Linked DNA regions of Kitasatospora sp. NBC_00315. The protein of the gene in region 1 binds, or shares a complex with, the protein of each later gene. Links are inferred from orthologs where the notes say so. Each region holds a gene or a part of one and is shown on either strand. Other genes may lie near its edges.

Region 1 (11,010 bases):
TGGACTCCGGCTCGATCACGATCGACGGCCGCCCGCTGCCCGCCGAGGGCAAGGAGCTGGCCCGGCTGCGCGCGGACGTCGGGATGGTGTTCCAGAGCTTCAATCTCTTCGCGCACAAGACGGTGCTGGAGAACGTGGTGCTCGGCCAGGTCAAGGTGCGCCGGCTGCCCCGGGACGAGGCCGTCGCCACCGCCCGGACCCTGCTGGACCGGGTCGGGGTGGGCGCGCAGGCCGACAAGTACCCGGCGCAGCTCTCCGGCGGCCAGCAGCAGCGCGTGGCTATCGCCCGCGCCCTCGCGATGAACCCCAAGGTCATGCTCTTCGACGAGCCCACCTCGGCCCTCGACCCCGAGATGATCAACGAGGTGCTGGAGGTCATGCGGCGGCTCGCCGCCGACGGCATGACGATGGTCGTGGTCACCCATGAGATGGGTTTCGCGCGGTCCGCCGCCAACCGCGTGCTGTTCATGGCCGACGGCCGGATCGTCGAGGAGAGCAGCCCCGAGGCCTTCTTCACCGCCCCGCGCAGCGACCGCGCGAAGGACTTCCTTTCCAAGATCCTGCACCACTGACCGCGCACCTGCTCCAGTATCGGTGTGCCGGGGGTGGACGGCCCGATGCCGTTCCCGCCCGCCTCCGTACGGAACTTCACGATCCCAGCGCCCGGTTGAGCCGTGGCCCTGCCCAGAGGAGAACGACCCTCATGAGGACTCGTCGCATCATCGCCGCCGCGCTCTGTGCCGTCGCACTCACCGCCACCACCGCCGCCTGCGGCAAGAGCGGCTCACCGAGCGACAGCGCCGCCACCGCCGGCGCCCCGCAGCTGCCGACGTACCAGGTGAAGTCGGACGTCAAGCTGGACGGCTCGAAGACCTTCGCCGAGGCCAAGAAGCGCGGCAAGCTGATCATCGGCGCCAAGGCCGACCAGCCCTTCCTCGGCTTCGAGGACCTCACCACCAACACCCGCAACGGCTTCGACATCGAGGTCGCCAAGATGGTCGCCGCCGACCTCGGCTTCTCGCCCGACCAGATCCAGTGGCAGACGCTGGTCTCCTCGCAGCGCGAGCCGGCCATCGCGAACGGCCAGATCGACTACTACGTCGGCACCTACAGCATCAACGACGAGCGCAAGAAGCAGGTCTCCTTCGCCGGGCCGTACTACATCGCCGGCCAGGACCTGCTGGTGGCCAAGGACAACACCTCCATCACCGGCCCGGAGTCCACCAAGGACAAGAACGTCTGCACCGCGACCGGCTCCACCTCGATCAAGAACATCGAGAAGTACGGCCCGAAGATCACCCAGTACGACGGCTACTCGGCGTGCGTGGAGAAGCTGCTCTCCGGCGAGGTCGACGCCGTCACCACCGACGACGCGATCCTCAAGGGCTTCGCGTCCAAGTACGCCGGCAAGCTCAAGGTCGTCGGCAAGCCGTTCACCACGGAGAACTACGGCGTCGGCCTGAACAAGGACGACAAGGCGCTGCGGGACGCGATCAGCGACGCGCTCAAGGCCCACCAGGACAACGGGGACTGGAAGAAGGCGTACGACGCCACCCTCGGCCTGTCCGGCTCCCCCACGCCCGCGATCCCGCCGCTGGTCCGCTACTGATCCGCACCTGATCCGCACCTGACCACCCCGTAGGACCAGGTTCCCAAGAACGAGAGGAGGGCCGCCGGATGGGCATCATGTTCGAAAACGGCAACTTCGCGCTGTTCCGCGACGGTTTCCTGCAGACGATCGAGCTGAGCGCGATCAGCGCCGTGCTCGCCATGCTGCTGGGCACCCTGCTGGCGGCCTTCCGGGTCTCCCCGATACCGGCGCTGCGCGCCTTCGGCACCGGCTGGGTGACGATCTTCCGGAACACCCCGCTCACCCTGCTGTTCTTCGCCGTCGAGTTCGGCCTGCCGGCCCTCGACGTGCATTTCAGCCACTTCACCTTCGCCGTGCTCGCGCTCGGCTTCTACACCGCGAGCTTCGTCTGCGAGGTGCTGCGCTCCGGCATCAACACCGTCCCGCTCGGCCAGGCCGAGGCGGCCCGCAGCCTGGGGATGACTTTCGGTCAAACTCTGGGCCTGGTGGTGCTGCCGCAGGCCGCGCGGACCGTACTCCCGCCGCTGAGCAGCGTGTTCATCGCGCTGCCGAGGAACTCGGCGATCGCCGGCGCCTTCAGCGTCGACGAGCTCTACCACGTACAGCAGACCCTCTCCGAGCAGGGCTACTCGATCTTCGCGATCTTCTTCTGGGTGGCCCTGGCCTACCTGGTGATCAGCGCGGCCGTGAACCTGCTGTTCCGCTTCCTGGAGAAACTGACGGCGGTGGCCCGATGAGCAGCCTCTTCACCCGTTCCGGCTCGGCGAGCGTCCTCTACGACGCCCCGGGGCCGCGCGCCCGGATCCGCTACCGGGTGTTCGGCGTGCTCTCGCTGCTCGGCATCGCCGCGCTGCTCTGGTACGCCTACGACAGCCTGGCGAGCAACGGCCAGTTCGACGGCGGCCTGTGGGACCTCTTCCAGTACACCGCCATCCAGCAGCGGATCCTCGACGGCGTCCTGAGCACGCTCAAGGCCTTCGGCCTGGCCGCGCTGTTCTCGCTCACGCTCGGGGCGCTGCTCGCGGCCGGCCGCCTCTCCGACCACCGGCCGCTGCGCTGGGCCGCCACCGCGTTCGTCCAGTTCTTCCGGGCGATGCCGCTGCTGATCCTGATCGTCGCGCTGTACTACGCGTTCTTCGCCAAGAACCCGATGTGGGCGCTGGTGCTCGGGCTCACCCTCTACAACGGCTCCGTCCAGGCCGAGATCATCCGCTCGGGCGTGAACGCGCTGCCACGCGGCCAGAGCGAGGCCGCCTTCGCCCTCGGTATGCGCAAGAGCCAGGTCATGACGAGCATCCTGGTGCCGCAGGCGGTCCGCTCGATGCTCCCGGCGATGATCGGCCAGATGGTGGTGACCCTCAAGGACACCTCGCTCGGCTACGTCATCACCTACGGCGAGCTGCTGTACGTCGGCAAGCAGATCGCCGCCCAGCCGCTCAACTCGGCGGGCTTCCCGTACATCCCGGTGGTCCTGGTGATGGCACCGATCTACATCCTGATGTGCCTGCTGCTGACCGCGCTCGCCCGCTGGATCGAGGCGCGCGGACGTCGCGGCGCGAACCGGCGCACACCGGCCGCTGCTTGACGGACACGCAGGTGATCTGTTGCATTGCTCTTCGTGACACCACCCGGGACCATCCTCGCGGCATATGACGCCCCCTCCACCCGAGCGTCGGCCTGCCGCCGCCCGGCCGGGCGGGAGGTCACCCCGTGGATCCGGTGATCGTGGTCGGGGCCGGGCCGGTCGGCCTGGCCCTGGCCCTCGCCCTCGCCCGGCAGGAGGTGCCGAGCATCGTCCTGGACGAGGGCAGCGGCCTGTGCGCCGAAGGGCCGCGCAGCGTCGTGCTCGGACGGGACGGCACGGCCCTCCTGGCCCGCCTCGGATACACCCGGGCCGCCTCCGACGCCGCCCGCTGGGACAGCTTCACCATCTGGCGCCGCCGCCAGGAGGTCCTGCGGGTCGACCTCGCCGGTACGCCCGCCCTGCACCTGCCCCAGCACCGGCTCCAGCGCGGCCTGCGGGACGCGCTCACCGCGACCCCTCTCGTCCGGCTCGCCCCGCTCAGCCGGGTGGTCGAACTCGAACAGGACCGCGACGGCGTCAGCGTCCGCACCCGCAACCCGCAGGACGGCACCGAGACCTGGTGGCGCGGCAGCCACGTGGTCGGCTGCGACGGCGCCCGCTCGGCCGTCCGCAAGCTGCTGAAGATCCGCTTTCCCGGCCGGCCGGCGGTCGACCGGCACGCCGTCGCCACCGTCCGCGTCGACCTGCCCTTCCCCGGCGAGGCCAGGCTGCACCGCGAGCCACCGTGGCGCGGCGACCGGGAGGCCTCCGCCCGCCCGCTCCCGGACGGCCTCTGGCGCCTCGACTGGCGGCTTCCCCCCGGTCGGCCCGCCCCGACCGAGCCGGTCGACCCGCACGCCACCTGGCCCGGCATCGTCACCGGGGACACCCTGCTGACCCGGGTGAGGTCCACCCTCACCGGCTGGTGCGGCGAGCTCCCCCGCTACGACCTGCTGGCCGCCGCCGACCACACCGCCCAGCAGCGGCTGGCCGCCCGGTTCCGCAACGGCCGCTGCTTCCTGGCCGGCGACGCCGCCCATCTGCACGGCGCGCTGGGCATGCAGAACCTCGCCGACGGGCTGCGCGACGCCGACAACCTCGCCTGGCGGCTCGCACTCGCCTGGCACCTGCACTCCGGCGGCCGGCAGGACGCCGACTCCCCCGCCGGCTCCCTGCTCGACGGCTACGAGTCCGAGCGCCGCGGCGCGGTCGGCGCCCGGCTGCGCGCCGTCGACCAGACCATGCCGCTGCTGCGCCCGCTGCGCGGCTGGCAGCACACCCGCCGCTCGCTGCTCACCGGCTCGTTCCGCAAGCACGCCCCGCTGCTCGCGGACGGCCAGCTCGGAACCGGCCGCTTCGGCGGCGCCCCGGCCTATCCGGCCGCGCCCTCCGGCGTCCCCACCAGGGTCCCGGTCCAGCGGGGGGCCGGCCGGGGCACCTCACTGACCGAGCTGCTGCCCGCGACCTCGCCCGGGGTGCTGGTGCCCGACCTGCCCGTCCTGGCCATGGACGGAGCCGCCGACCAGCTGCACGCCCGACTCGGGGCGACCTTCCTGCTGCTGCTGGTCGCCCCCGGCACCGCCGTCTGGTCGGCCCAGCACTGGCTGGGCGCCGGGCTGATGCCCAGACTCGCCGAGGTCGCCGCCGCCCTGCCGGTGCCCGCCGAGGTCCTGGTCACCGAGGACTACCCCGGCGCCGCCCCGCACACCGTGCTGCTGATCCGCCCCGACGGGCACCTGGTCGGGTCCACCCAGGGGTGCCGCGCCGAGGATCTCCAGGCCCTCGCCGACGGCGCCCGGGGCGGGCCGGCCCCGCTCGCGGGAACGCCCGAACCGGCCGCCTGACGGCGCGCCGGGCGCCCGGTGGCCGAGGGGGCGGTCACCCGGTCGGGTCACCCGGTCGCTACCGGGCGACCGCCGTGACCCGGCTCTCCCGCACCACCGTGATCCTGATCTGACCCGGATAGGTGAGCTCCTGCGCCACCCGCTTGGCGACCTCCCGGGCGATGACCTGCGCCCGGACGTCGTCGACCACGTCCGGCTGCACCATCACCCGTACCTCCCGCCCCGCCTGCATCGCGAACACCTTCGACACCCCGTCGTGGGCGCCCGCGATCTCCTCAAGGCGCTCCAGCCGCCGGACGTACGTCTCCAGCGACTCCCGCCGCGCGCCGGGTCGGCCGCCCGAGCAGGCGTCGGCGGCCTGCGTCAGGACGGCCTCCACCGTCCGGGGGTCCACCTCGCCGTGGTGCGCCTCGATCGCGTGGACGACCTCCGCCGGCTCCCCGTGCCGCCGGGCCAGCTCCGCGCCGATCGCCGCGTGACTGCCCTCGACCTCGTGGGTCAGGGCCTTGCCGATGTCGTGCAGCAGAGTGGCCCGGCGCACCAGGGTGGCGTCCACGCCCAGCTCGGACGCCATCATCCCGCCGATGTGCGCCGACTCCACCAGGTGCCCGAGCACGTTCTGTCCGTAGGAGGTGCGGTAGCGCAGGGTGCCCAGCAGCCGGACGAGCTGCGGGGCCATCTCGCCGACCCGCGCGGCCAGCAGGGCGTCCTCGCCCGCCCGGACGCACAGCCGCTCGACCTCCGCCCGGCTGCGCTCGTGCACCTCCTCGATCCGCAGCGGGTGGATCCGGCCGTCCGCGACCAGGGTCTCCAGGGTCAGTCGCGCGGTCTCCCGGCGCACCGGGTCGAAGCAGGACAGCTGGACCGACTCGGGGGTGTCGTCGACGATCAGGTTGACCCCGGTGACGGCCTCGAAGGCCCGGATGTTGCGGCCCTCCCGGCCGATGATCCGGCCCTTCATGTCCTCCCCCGGCAGGCGGAACACCGACACCACCGTCTCCGCGGTCTGCTCGCTGGCCAGCCGCTGGATGGCACCGGCGATGATCTCCCGGGCCCGCCCGTCGGCCTCCGCCTTCGCGGTCCGCTCGATCTCCCGGACCGAGACCGCGGCCTCGCGCCGGGCCTCCGTCTCCGCCTCCGCCACCAGCTCGGCCCTGGCCCGCTCCGCGCTCAGCCCGGCGACCCGCTCCAGCGCGGCGCGGCGGCCGGCCTCCAGCTCCCGTGCCGCGCCGCGGTCGCGCTCCAGATCGGCGGCCTGCCGGCCGAGCTCCGCCTCCCGGGTACGCAGGCGGCCGAGTTCCTCGGCGAGCCGCTCCTCCCGCCGGTCCAGCTCACCACGCAGCTGGGCGGTCCGTGTCTCGGCCCACTCCCGGGCCTGGGCGCCCTCCCGCGCCGCTCTGCGCTGGGCGGCCTGCAACCGGCGGATCATCAGCCAGGTCAGCCCCAGGACGACGACCAGTACGCCCGCCACCAGCAGCGAGCCGACCGATCCGGCACCCACCGCGATCTTCATCCAGCCCACTCCCCGTCCCCTGCGCGCCCGGTGTCCCTGCGCGCTCTGCTGTCGCGGCGGTGAGGGGCCTGCCGGGGCCGGTGACGCCGGCCGGCGTGGCTCTCTCAGCCTCGACTGCGGGGCAATTCGGCAATGGAGCAAGCCGCACGGACCCGACTCCGACCGCGTCGGGGCATACCTGCCCGACACGTGATCGAAGTGCTCCCTCACTGCTTGCGAGGCTAAGCGCAGGTTACGAAACGGTCAAGATGCGATCGAGAGTTGACTTCGTATCCCCCTGACGCGACATCACCGGAAGTCCGCGTCGTCCTCGCCGGTCAGCGGGTCGTCCTCCTCGCCGAGGGCCTCCCGGACGACCCGGAAGGCCAGCCCCTCCGAGTAGCCACGCCGGGCGAGCATGCCGACCAGCCTGCGCATCCTGGCCTGCCGCTCCAGTCCGCGCGTCGCGCGCAGTTTGCGGTCCACCAGGGCGCGCGCCGCCTCGCCCTCCTCCTCGGAGCCGAGCCGGCCGACCGCCTGCTCGACCAGCTCGCCGGCCACCCCCCGGGTGCGCAGCTCCTGGGCCAGCGCGCGACGGGCCAGCCCCCGGCCGGCGTGCCGTGACTCGACCCAGGCGTCGGCGAAGGCCGCGTCGTCGATCAGCCGGACCTCCTCCAGCCGGTCCAGCACCTGCTCGGCCACGTCGTCCGGGATCTCCCGGCGGCGCAGCGCGTCCGCGAGCTGCTTGCGGGTCTTGGCCGTACCGGTGAGCAACCGCAGGCAGATGTCCCGGGCCCGGGACTCCGGATCGGCGGGCTCCTCGGCGCGCGCACCGCGCGCCGGACCGTCGCCACCTGGCCGTCGACCCGACCGCCCCCGCTCGACGCCGCCGCGGCGGGCCCCGCCGCCCGCGTTCTCCCGGCGCTCCGCCCGGGCGCTCCCCACCCGGTCCGGCGCGGGGCCGGGCTCGGACTCGGACTCGGACTCGGGATCCGGATCGAACGCGGGCTCCGGATCGGACTCCGCCGCCAGCGCGGAGCGCCGTCGGCGCCGCCCTGCCGGCAGCTCGGAGGCGGGCGTCAGGAGCAGCCCCGGACCGTCGCCGGTGCCGGACTCGCCCGGCACCCCCCTGCCGAACAGCCCCTCCCCCGGGTCCGGCGCCGTACGGCCGGACCCGGGACGGGGCTGGTGTTCCTCGTCGTCGCGCATCAACGGCTCAGGCCTTGGCCGCCGCCGCCGCCGTCTTCTTCGCCGCAGCCGTCTTGGCGGCGGTCGCGGTGATCGGCTTCGCGCCGCCCTCGGCCACGTCACCCGCGGCGGCCGGAGTGGCCGGGGTGCCCGCCTCGGCCGCCGGGGTCTCCGACTTCGGGCCGATGCCCAGCTTCTCCTTGATCTTCCGCTCGATCTCCTCGGCGAGCTGGGGGTTGTCCCGCAGGAAGTTGCGGGCGTTCTCCTTGCCCTGGCCGAGCTGGTCGCCCTCGTACGTGTACCAGGCGCCGGCCTTGCGGATGAAGCCGTTCTCGACACCCATGTCGATCAGGCCGCCCTCCCAGCTGATGCCGTGGCCGTAGAGGATGTCGAACTCGGCCTGCTTGAACGGCGCGGCGACCTTGTTCTTGACCACCTTGACGCGGGTGCGGTTGCCGACCGCCTCGGTGCCGTCCTTCAGCGTCTCGATCCGGCGGATGTCCAGACGCACGGAGGCGTAGAACTTCAGCGCGCGGCCACCGGTGGTGGTCTCGGGCGAGCCGAACATGACGCCGATCTTCTCGCGGAGCTGGTTGATGAAGATCGCCGTGGTGTTCGACTGGTTCAGCGCACCGGCGATCTTCCGCAGCGCCTGGCTCATCAGGCGGGCCTGCAGACCGACGTGCGAGTCGCCCATCTCACCCTCGATCTCGGCGCGCGGCACGAGGGCCGCGACCGAGTCGATGATGATCAGGTCGACCGCGCCGGAGCGGATCAGCATGTCCGTGATCTCCAGCGCCTGCTCACCGGTGTCCGGCTGGCTGACCAGCAGGGAGTCGGTGTCGACCCCGAGCTTGCGGGCGTACTCCGGGTCGAGGGCGTGCTCCGCGTCGACGAAGGCGACCGTACCGCCGAGCTTCTGGGCGCTGGCCGCGGCGTGCAGGGTCAGCGTCGTCTTGCCGGAGGACTCCGGACCGTAGATCTCGATCACCCGGCCGCGCGGGAGGCCGCCGACGCCGAGCGCGACGTCCAGCGCCGTGGATCCGGTCGGGATGACGTCGATCGGGGCCCGGGACTGGTCGCCGAGGCGCATCACCGATCCCTTGCCGAACTGCCGCTCAATCTGGGCGAGGGCGTTCTCAAGAGCCTTCTCGCGATCCGTGCCTGCCATGGCTTCCACCCTCGGGTTCTGTCCTGTGCGCTTCATCGTCCTCGACGCTAGCGCGTCCCACTGACAATCGGCCCCGACCGGGCTCCGCCTGTGGAGAACTCACCGCCGGAGAGTACAAAGAACATATGTTCGATTCACATCGAAAAGCAAGGAGCCGCCCCGGCCCGTCCGGCCGTCCCCCGCCCCACCTGCCTACTCCTCCCGGTCGGGGCCGGCGCCGACCATGGACCGCAACCGGCGTGCCGTCTGCCGCCTGCGCTCCCTGCGCGCCTCCCGGCGCTGCTCACCACGGTCGATCCGCGGGTCGGTCGCCACCTCGTAGCGGCGCACGTACGTGCCGACGAAGCCCTGCAGCGTGGCCGCCGCCGGGATGGCGATCAGGGCGCCGACCGCACCGAGCAGCGCGGCGCCGGCGATCACCGAGCCGAACGCGACCGCGGGGTGCACGTCCACCGTCCTGGCCGTGATCCGCGGATGCAGCAGGTAGTTCTCGATCTGCTGGTACACGACGACGAAGGCCAGGACCCAGAGCGCGTCCACCGGCTGCACGGTCAGCGCGACCAGCACCGGGAGGGCGCCCGCCAGGTAGGTGCCGATGGTCGGGACGAACTGCGACATCACCCCGACCCAGACCGCGAGCGCCGCGGAGTACGGCAGGTCCAGCGCGGCGAACATGATCCAGTGCGCGGCCGCCGAGACCACCGCCAGCAGTGCCCGCGAGTAGAGGTAGCCGCCGGTCTTGGCCAGCGCGATCTCCCAGGCCCGCAGCACCTCGCCCTGCATGGCGGGCGGCAGCAGCGAGCAGACCGTGCGGCGTACGCGGGGCCCGTCGGCGGTGAAGTAGAAGGTGAAGAGGCCCACGGTGAAGGCCTGGAAGAGCCCGCCGATCAGGGTGCTCGACACCCCCCAGACGTTGTCGGCCGCCTGTTGGGCGTAGGTCTCGATGCTTCCCGAGTCCTTCAGCAGCCGCCGGCGCAGCTCGTCCAGCGAGAGGTCCTGGTGGAAGGTCCGGTTGACCCAGTGGATCAGGCCGTCCACCAGGTGCGGCAGGTCTCCGGCGATCTTCGCCACCTGGTCCACCAGCAGGGTGCCGAGTGCGGCCAGGAATCCCACGATGGCCAGCGCCACCGTGACGAAGACCAGGAACGTGCCCAGGCCGCGCCGCATCCCGCGGGCGGCCATCCGGTCCACGGCCGGCTCCAGCGCCAGCGACAGGAAGAACGAGACGATCAGCATCACGAACAGGTCGATCAGCTGGTGGAAGGCCCAGTCGGCCAGCTTGAAGAGCCCGACCAGCACCAGCGCCAGCAGCATCGCGCGCGGCAGCCAGCGGGGCATCGCGCCGCCCCACCCGCCCGCGGGGCGCAGACCCTCGGGCCGGACGGGGCGTGGCCCGGCGGTCTCGGCCGCCGGGGGTGGTACGGACGATGCGGGCGGCGTGGGAGAGGTGGGCGGTGTGTCCGGTTTCTGGGTTTCTGGGCTACTTACCACCCGCACAGTCTCACCCATGGATCCGGCCCCGAGTGCTGCCCCGGCCCGGTGGGTCGCCCGCCGCCGACGCCCGCCGCCGACCCCCGGCGCGGCGCGGCCGCGGAGCTCCGCGCTCAGCGCAGCAGGGTCGACACGCCCTGGGTGTCGCAGACCACCCGCCAGACGTCCTTGGCCTCCCAGCCGGCCGCCAGCGCCTCCCTGACCGTCCGGCCGCCGAGCTCGCTCATCAGATGGTCGGACGCGAAGGACTCCGCGTACACCTCACCGAAGTGCTCGTACATCCGTCGCCAGAACTCCGTCAGCCTCATGCGCCCATTATCCCGAACCCGAACGGACCGGCCCTCGGCCGGGCGCTCGGCCGGGATCTGATCCGGGACCTGATCCGGGGCCTGATCCGGGGCCCCGGCCGGCACCGGTCCGAGGGCCGGGCGCGGGCGCCGCCCCGTCGCGCTCCAGGGCGTACTCGACGTCGCCGTGCTCGTCCCCCGCGATCCGCTCCGGCCACTCCTGCCGGAAGGTGCGGACGTACCGGAGGCCGGCCTTCTCCATCACCCGGCGGGAGCCCGCGTTGACCGCCATCGTCCGAGCGATCACGCGTCGCACGCCCAGGTCGGCGAACCCCAGCCGGATCAGGGCGAGCGATCCCTCCGTCGCCAGGCCCCGGCCCCA
Region 2 (6,340 bases), 2.7 Mb from region 1 along the record:
CTGGGCGGCGCACGACAACTCGCGTCCACCTCCCGGGGTGGCCGAGGATTGCACCGTAGGGTTATGGGCATGCCGGGTGATGGCGCAAACGGAGCGCCGCCCGGGCAGCAGCCCGACCCTCGCGGGACGAAGGCTTCAAACGGAAGCCGCCCGCATCCGGGAGAGCGTCCAGCCGCGACCGCCGACCAGGCCTGGCAGCCGAGAGGCGCCGGTCCTCGGTAGTGGCCGCCGGGAGTCCCACGAGTGGACGACCCGGAGGCTTCGATCGAAGACCGGCCCGACTGCCTTCTCTGTGAAAGAGAGCCGGGGCCCTAGGCAGGCAAGCGCAGGGGCGCTCTCCCGGAGAACGTACGAAAGAGGAGATCTTCCAGGTGGAAGAGAACGTGTTCTACGCCGAGGCCGTCATCGACAACGGTTCCTTCGGCACCCGTACCATCCGCTTCGAGACCGGCCGTCTGGCCCGTCAGGCCGCCGGCTCCGCCGTCGCCTACCTCGACGACGACACCATGGTGCTGTCGGCGACCAGCGCGTCCAAGCAGCCGAAGGAGCACTTCGACTTCTTCCCGCTGACCGTGGACGTCGAGGAGCGGATGTACGCCGCGGGCCGTATCCCCGGCTCGTTCTTCCGTCGTGAGGGCCGGCCGTCCGAGGACGCCATCCTCACCTGCCGTCTGATCGACCGCCCGCTGCGCCCGTCCTTCGTCAAGGGCCTGCGCAACGAGATCCAGGTCGTCGTCACCGTGATGGCGCTCAACCCCGACCACCTGTACGACGTGGTGGCCATCAACGCCGCCTCGGCGTCCACCCAGCTCGCGGGCCTGCCGTTCTCCGGCCCGATCGGTGGCGTCCGCGTCGCGCTGATCAAGGGCCAGTGGGTGGCCTTCCCGACCCACAGCGAGCTCGAGGACGCCGTCTTCGACATGGTGGTGGCCGGCCGCACGCTGGCCGACGGCGACGTCGCGATCATGATGGTCGAGGCCGAGGCCACCGACAAGACGATCAAGCTCGTCGAGGGCGGCGCCGACGCGCCGACCGAGGACGTCGTGGCCGCCGGTCTGGACGCCGCGAAGCCGTTCATCAAGATCCTCTGCGCCGCGCAGTCGCAGCTGGCCGCCCAGGCCGCCAAGCCCACCGGCGAGTTCCCGGTCTTCCTGGACTACCAGGAGGACGTCTTCGCCGCCCTGACCAACGCGGTCAAGGACGAGCTGGCCCAGGCGCTGACCATCGCCGGCAAGCAGGAGCGCAACAACGAGCTGGACCGCGTCAAGGCGATCGCCGCCGAGAAGCTCCTGCCGGAGTTCGAGGGTCGCGAGAAGGAGATCAGCGCCGCGTACAACGCGCTGACCAAGAAGGTCGTGCGCGAGCGCGTCATCAAGGACAAGGTCCGCATCGACGGCCGCGGCGTGACGGACATCCGTACGCTGGCCGCCGAGGTCGAGGCCATCCCGCGCGTGCACGGCTCGGCCCTGTTCGAGCGTGGCGAGACCCAGATCCTGGGCGTCACCACCCTCAACATGCTGCGCATGGAGCAGCAGCTCGACACGCTCTCCCCGGAGACGCGTCGCCGCTACATGCACAACTACAACTTCCCGCCGTACTCGGTCGGCGAGACCGGCCGCGTGGGTTCGCCCAAGCGCCGCGAGATCGGCCACGGTGCGCTGGCGGAGCGGGCGATCATCCCCGTGCTGCCGACCCGCGAGGAGTTCCCCTACGCGATCCGCCAGGTCTCCGAGGCGCTGAGCTCCAACGGCTCCACCTCGATGGGCTCGGTCTGCGCCTCCACCATGTCGCTGCTGAACGCCGGTGTGCCGCTCAAGGCCGCCGTCGCCGGTATCGCCATGGGCCTCATCTCGCAGGAGATCGACGGTGAGACGCACTACGTCGCGCTGACCGACATCCTGGGCGCGGAGGACGCTTACGGCGACATGGACTTCAAGGTCGCCGGTACCCGCAACTTCATCACCGCCCTCCAGCTGGACACCAAGCTGAACGGCATCCCGGCCTCCGTCCTGGCCGCCGCGCTCAAGCAGGCCAAGGACGCCCGTCTGCACATCCTCGATGTGATGAACGAGGCCATCGACGCGCCCGACGAGATGTCGCCGAACGCGCCGCGCATCATCACCATCAAGATCCCGGTGGACAAGATCGGCGAGGTCATCGGCCCGAAGGGCAAGATGATCAACCAGATCCAGGAGGACACCGGCGCGGACATCACCATCGAGGACGACGGCACCATCTACATCGGTGCCATCGACGGTCCCTCGGCGGAGGCTGCCCGTACGACGATCAACCAGATCGCCAACCCGACCATGCCGGAGGTCGGCGAGCGCTACCTGGGCACCGTGGTGAAGACCACGACGTTCGGCGCGTTCGTTTCGCTCATGCCGGGCAAGGACGGCCTGCTGCACATCTCGCAGATCCGCAAGCTCGCCGGTGGCAAGCGCGTGGAGAACGTCGAGGACGTGCTGGCCGTCGGCGCCAAGGTCCAGGTCGAGATCGCCGAGATCGACCCGCGCGGCAAGCTCTCGCTGATCCCGGTCGTCGAGGGCGAAGAGGGCGGCGAGGCAGCGTCGGAGTGACGCGCCCCTAGCTCCACCGCGGCCCGCACACTCCGGACTCGGAGCGTGCGGGCCGCACCCTGTTGTCATTGCTCGAGAGGAACATTCGTGGCCCAGGCCTCGGCGGCGAAGCAGCGCCCCGGTACCACCCGCACCCTGCTCAAGGGCACCGACGGAGCCGGCACGGTACGCCGTACCGTCCTTCCCGGTGGCCTGCGGGTCGTCACCGAGACCCTTCCGACGGTGCGCTCCGCCACCTTCGGCATCTGGGTCGGGGTCGGCTCCCGGGACGAGACCCCGGTGCTCAACGGCGCCACCCACTACCTGGAGCACCTGCTCTTCAAGGGCACCGAGCGCCGCAGCGCCCTGGAGATCTCCTCCGCCCTGGACGCGGTCGGCGGTGAGATGAACGCCTTCACCGCGAAGGAGAACACCTGCTACTACGCGCGGGTGCTCGACACCGATCTGCCGCTCGCCATCGACGTGGTCTGCGACATGCTCACCGGATCGCTGATCCTGCCCGAGGACGTCGAGGCCGAGCGCGGCGTCATCCTGGAGGAGATGGCGATGGCCGAGGACGACCCGGGCGACGTCGTGCACGACCTCTTCGCCAAGGTGATCTACGGCACCGGCCCCCTCGGCCGTCCGATCCTCGGCACCCAGGAGACGGTGAAGGGCCTCTCCCGGGACCAGATCGCGAACTTCTTCCACCGCCGCTACAAGCCCGAGCACCTGGTGGTGGCGGCGGCCGGCAACCTGGACCACCGCAAGGTCGTCAAGCAGGTCGAGCAGGCTTTCGCCGCCGTCCTGGCCAAGTCCGAGGCGGCCCCGGCCGAGGCCCGCCGCGGCGTCAAGGCGCTGCGCACGGCCGGCCGGGTCGAGGTGATGAACCGCCCCACCGAGCAGGCCCACCTCGTCCTCGGCGTCCCCGGTGTGCCGCGCCACGACGAACGCCGCTGGGCGCTCGGCGTGCTCAACGCCGTCCTCGGCGGGGGCATGAGTTCGCGGCTGTTCCAGGAGGTCCGGGAGAAGCGGGGCCTGGCGTACTCGGTCTACTCGTACTCCTCCTCCTACTCCGACAGCGGCCTGTTCGGCATCTACGCCGGCTGCCAGCCGAAGCGGGTCGAGCAGGTGCTCGACATCTGCCGCCAGGAGCTCGCCAAGGTCGTCGAGGAGGGCATCACCGAGGAGGAGCTGCGCCGGGCGATCGGCCAGATCTCCGGCTCCACCGTGCTCGGCATGGAGGACACCGGTTCGCTGATGAACCGGATCGGCAAGGCCGAGCTGAGCTACGGCCACCACCTCTCGGTGGACGAGATGCTGGCGAAGATCGCCTCGGTGACCCTGGAGGACGTCCACGCGGTCGCGCGGGATGTGTTGGGCGCCCACCGGCCCTCGCTCGCGCTGATCGGCCCGATCACCGACAGGCGCACCGCCAAGCTCACCGACCTGCTCGCCTGAACCACTCGCCCGAACCGCTCCGCCCGCTCGTCCGTTCCGCCCGCCCGTTCCGTGCGTTTGAGAGGACCCCTGAGATGACGCTGCGCGTCGCCGTGATCGGTGCCACCGGCCGGATCGGCTCGGAGGCGGTGAAGGCCGTCGAGGCCGCACCCGACCTCGACCTGGTCGCCACCCTGAACAGCCGCTCCAAGCTGGAGTCCCTGACCGAGGCGGACGCCCAGGTCGTGGTCGAGCTGACCCACCCCGACGCGGTGATGGCCAACCTCCGGTACTGCCTGGAGAACGGCATCCACGTGGTCACCGGCACCACCGGCTGGACGGACGAGCGGCTGGCAACGGTCGGCGGCTGGCTGGACGCGGCCCCCGGGACGGGCCTGCTGATCGCGCCGAACTTCTCCATCGGCGCCGTGCTGTCCATGCAGTTCGCCCAGCAGGCGGCGAAGTACTTCGAAAGCGTCGAGGTCGTCGAGCTGCACCACAGCCACAAGGCGGACGCGCCCTCCGGCACCGCCACCCGCACCGCGCAGCTGATCGCCGCCGCCCGGGACGCGGCCGGCCTGCCCCGGCAGTCCGACGCGACCACGCACGGCCTGCCGGGCGCCCGCGGCGCGGACGTGGACGGCGTCCCCGTCCACTCGGTGCGCCTGCGCGGCCTGCTGGCCCACCAGGAGATCCTGCTCGGTGACAGCGGCGAGACGCTGACCATCCGGCACGACTCACTGCACCACAGCTGCTTCATGCCGGGCATCCTGCTCGGCGTGCGCAGGGTGGTGCAGACGCCCGGGCTGACCCTCGGCCTCGAACACTTCCTGGACCTGTGAGCACCGTATGACCTCCCGTACCGGTTTCTTCCTGCTCGGCGCCGCCCTGCTGTTCGTCGCCGTGATCTGCGTCGGCGAGGGGATCCAGCTGATCGCCACCGGCAAGGTGCTCGGCATCGGCCTCGGTGTCTGCGCCTTCGTCATCCCGGCGATCGGCGTCTGGTTCCTGCGCCAGACCGTCCGCTTCGGCCGGGCCGGCGAGCGGTTGGCCCGCGAACTGGAGGCCGAGGGCGGCCTGCCGGTGGACGAGCTGCGCCGTACGCCCGGCGGCCGGATCGACCGCGCCTCGGCGGACGAGGTCTTCGCCCGCCGCCAGGCGGAGGCCGAGACCGCCCCGGGGGACTGGCGGGTGTGGTTCCGCCTCGCCGTCGCCTACGCGGACGCCGGGGACACCCCCAGGGCCCGCAGGACCATGCAGCACGCCATCCGCCTGCACGCCTCGTCGGCCGCCGCCCCGGTCGCGGGCTAGGCTGTCGGCCGTCACCAAGCCATGAACATCAGGAGGAATCCCGCGTGAGCGACGAAGTGGGTACCGACCCGCAGTTCCGCAACGACGTCTCGGTGGAGCTGGTCCGCAGCGCCGCGGTCGATTCGGACGTCATCTGGGCGGCCCGGGTCTCGACCGCGGGAGAGCAGTCGATCGAGGCCGTCGGGCAGGACCCGGAGAAGTCCAGGGGCCTGATCAACTTCCTGATGCGGGACCGGCACGGTACGCCCTTCGAGCACAACTCGATGACCTTCCTCGTCAGTGCGCCGATCTTCGTCTTCCGCGAGTTCCACCGCCACCGCAGCGGCTGGTGCCTGGCGGGTGACACCGAGATCACCCTGCAGGGCAAGGACGGTTCGCCCGAGCGGCGGACGATCAAGGATCTCTACCAGCTGTGGCATGTCGGGGCCGAGGACACGCTGCCCGCCGAGGACGGCGTCACCTGGCACAAGAAGTCCGAGAAATGGCGTGCTCAGGTCAAGCATCGCGGCGAGCAGCACCGTCTGGGCCTCCATGAGACCCGGGACGCGGCCGAGGCGGCCGTTGCGGCGTTCCGTGAGCTTCACCCCGCGAAGCGGACCAGGAAGCCCGACTCGGTGCGGCGCAGCCATGTGCGCTGTTTCGACGAGCGGACCCTCGTCGCCCGGCGCGCCCCGATCGTGGACGTCATGGAGTCCGGCGTCAAGCAGCTGATCCGGTTGACGACGGCGAGTGGCAAGCAGCTCCGTTGCAGCCGGGACCACGCGATCCTCACCCCGGACGGCTGGCGCAAGGCCGGCGAACTCGCGGTGGGCGATTCGGTGATGTCGGGCGGTACCGCCGTGCGGCCGTCGGAGGCGCTGGTGCCGCCGAGCCTGCGTCGGGGCATCGGGGTCTGGACCTCGATGCAGCGCAAGCGGCTGATCGACGAGCTCGACCTCTGCTACCTGTGTTCCCGGACGTTTCCGCGCGAGGCGCTGGAGCTCGACCACGTCGTCCCGGTGTCTCTCGATCTGGGCCGGGCACTCGACGAG

Evidence for each region.
Region 2: rny (region 1) and OG823_RS22870 share a complex: the UniProt entries of both Bacillus subtilis proteins name them as parts of the possible RNA degradosome complex. The link is inferred for Kitasatospora sp. NBC_00315 from one-to-one orthologs.

The regions. Positions count from the first base shown.
Region 1 is NZ_CP108025.1:2,795,210-2,806,219, forward strand. Bases 4,286-7,192 are described here. They hold rny (ribonuclease Y), read right to left. Parts: upstream 6,513-7,192; coding sequence 5,058-6,512; downstream 4,286-5,057. Other genes in these bases: OG823_RS11150 (FAD-dependent monooxygenase), read left to right, coding at 4,286-4,999; recX (recombination regulator RecX), read right to left, coding at 6,801-7,192. Outside these bases: OG823_RS11130 (amino acid ABC transporter ATP-binding protein), read left to right, coding at 1-572; OG823_RS11135 (glutamate ABC transporter substrate-binding protein), read left to right, coding at 704-1,609; OG823_RS11140 (amino acid ABC transporter permease), read left to right, coding at 1,678-2,328; OG823_RS11145 (amino acid ABC transporter permease), read left to right, coding at 2,325-3,176; more of OG823_RS11150, read left to right, coding at 3,302-4,285; more of recX, read right to left, coding at 7,193-7,700; recombinase RecA, read right to left, coding at 7,708-8,850; OG823_RS11170 (AI-2E family transporter), read right to left, coding at 9,043-10,188; OG823_RS11175 (DUF3046 domain-containing protein), read right to left, coding at 10,455-10,649; OG823_RS11180 (GNAT family N-acetyltransferase), read right to left, coding at 10,657-11,010. UniProt on the Bacillus subtilis protein: Endoribonuclease that initiates mRNA decay. Initiates the decay of all SAM-dependent riboswitches, such as yitJ riboswitch. Involved in processing of the gapA operon mRNA, it cleaves between cggR and gapA.
Region 2 is NZ_CP108025.1:5,509,295-5,515,634, forward strand. What follows is about bases 1-2,975. They hold OG823_RS22870 (polyribonucleotide nucleotidyltransferase), read left to right. Parts: upstream 1-371; coding sequence 372-2,579; downstream 2,580-2,975. Other genes in these bases: OG823_RS22875 (M16 family metallopeptidase), read left to right, coding at 2,667-2,975. Also shown: more of OG823_RS22875, read left to right, coding at 2,976-4,019; dapB (4-hydroxy-tetrahydrodipicolinate reductase), read left to right, coding at 4,094-4,840; OG823_RS22885 (hypothetical protein), read left to right, coding at 4,848-5,309; thyX (FAD-dependent thymidylate synthase), read left to right, coding at 5,987-6,340. UniProt on the Bacillus subtilis protein: Involved in mRNA degradation. Catalyzes the phosphorolysis of single-stranded polyribonucleotides processively in the 3'- to 5'-direction. Necessary for competence development in Bacillus subtilis.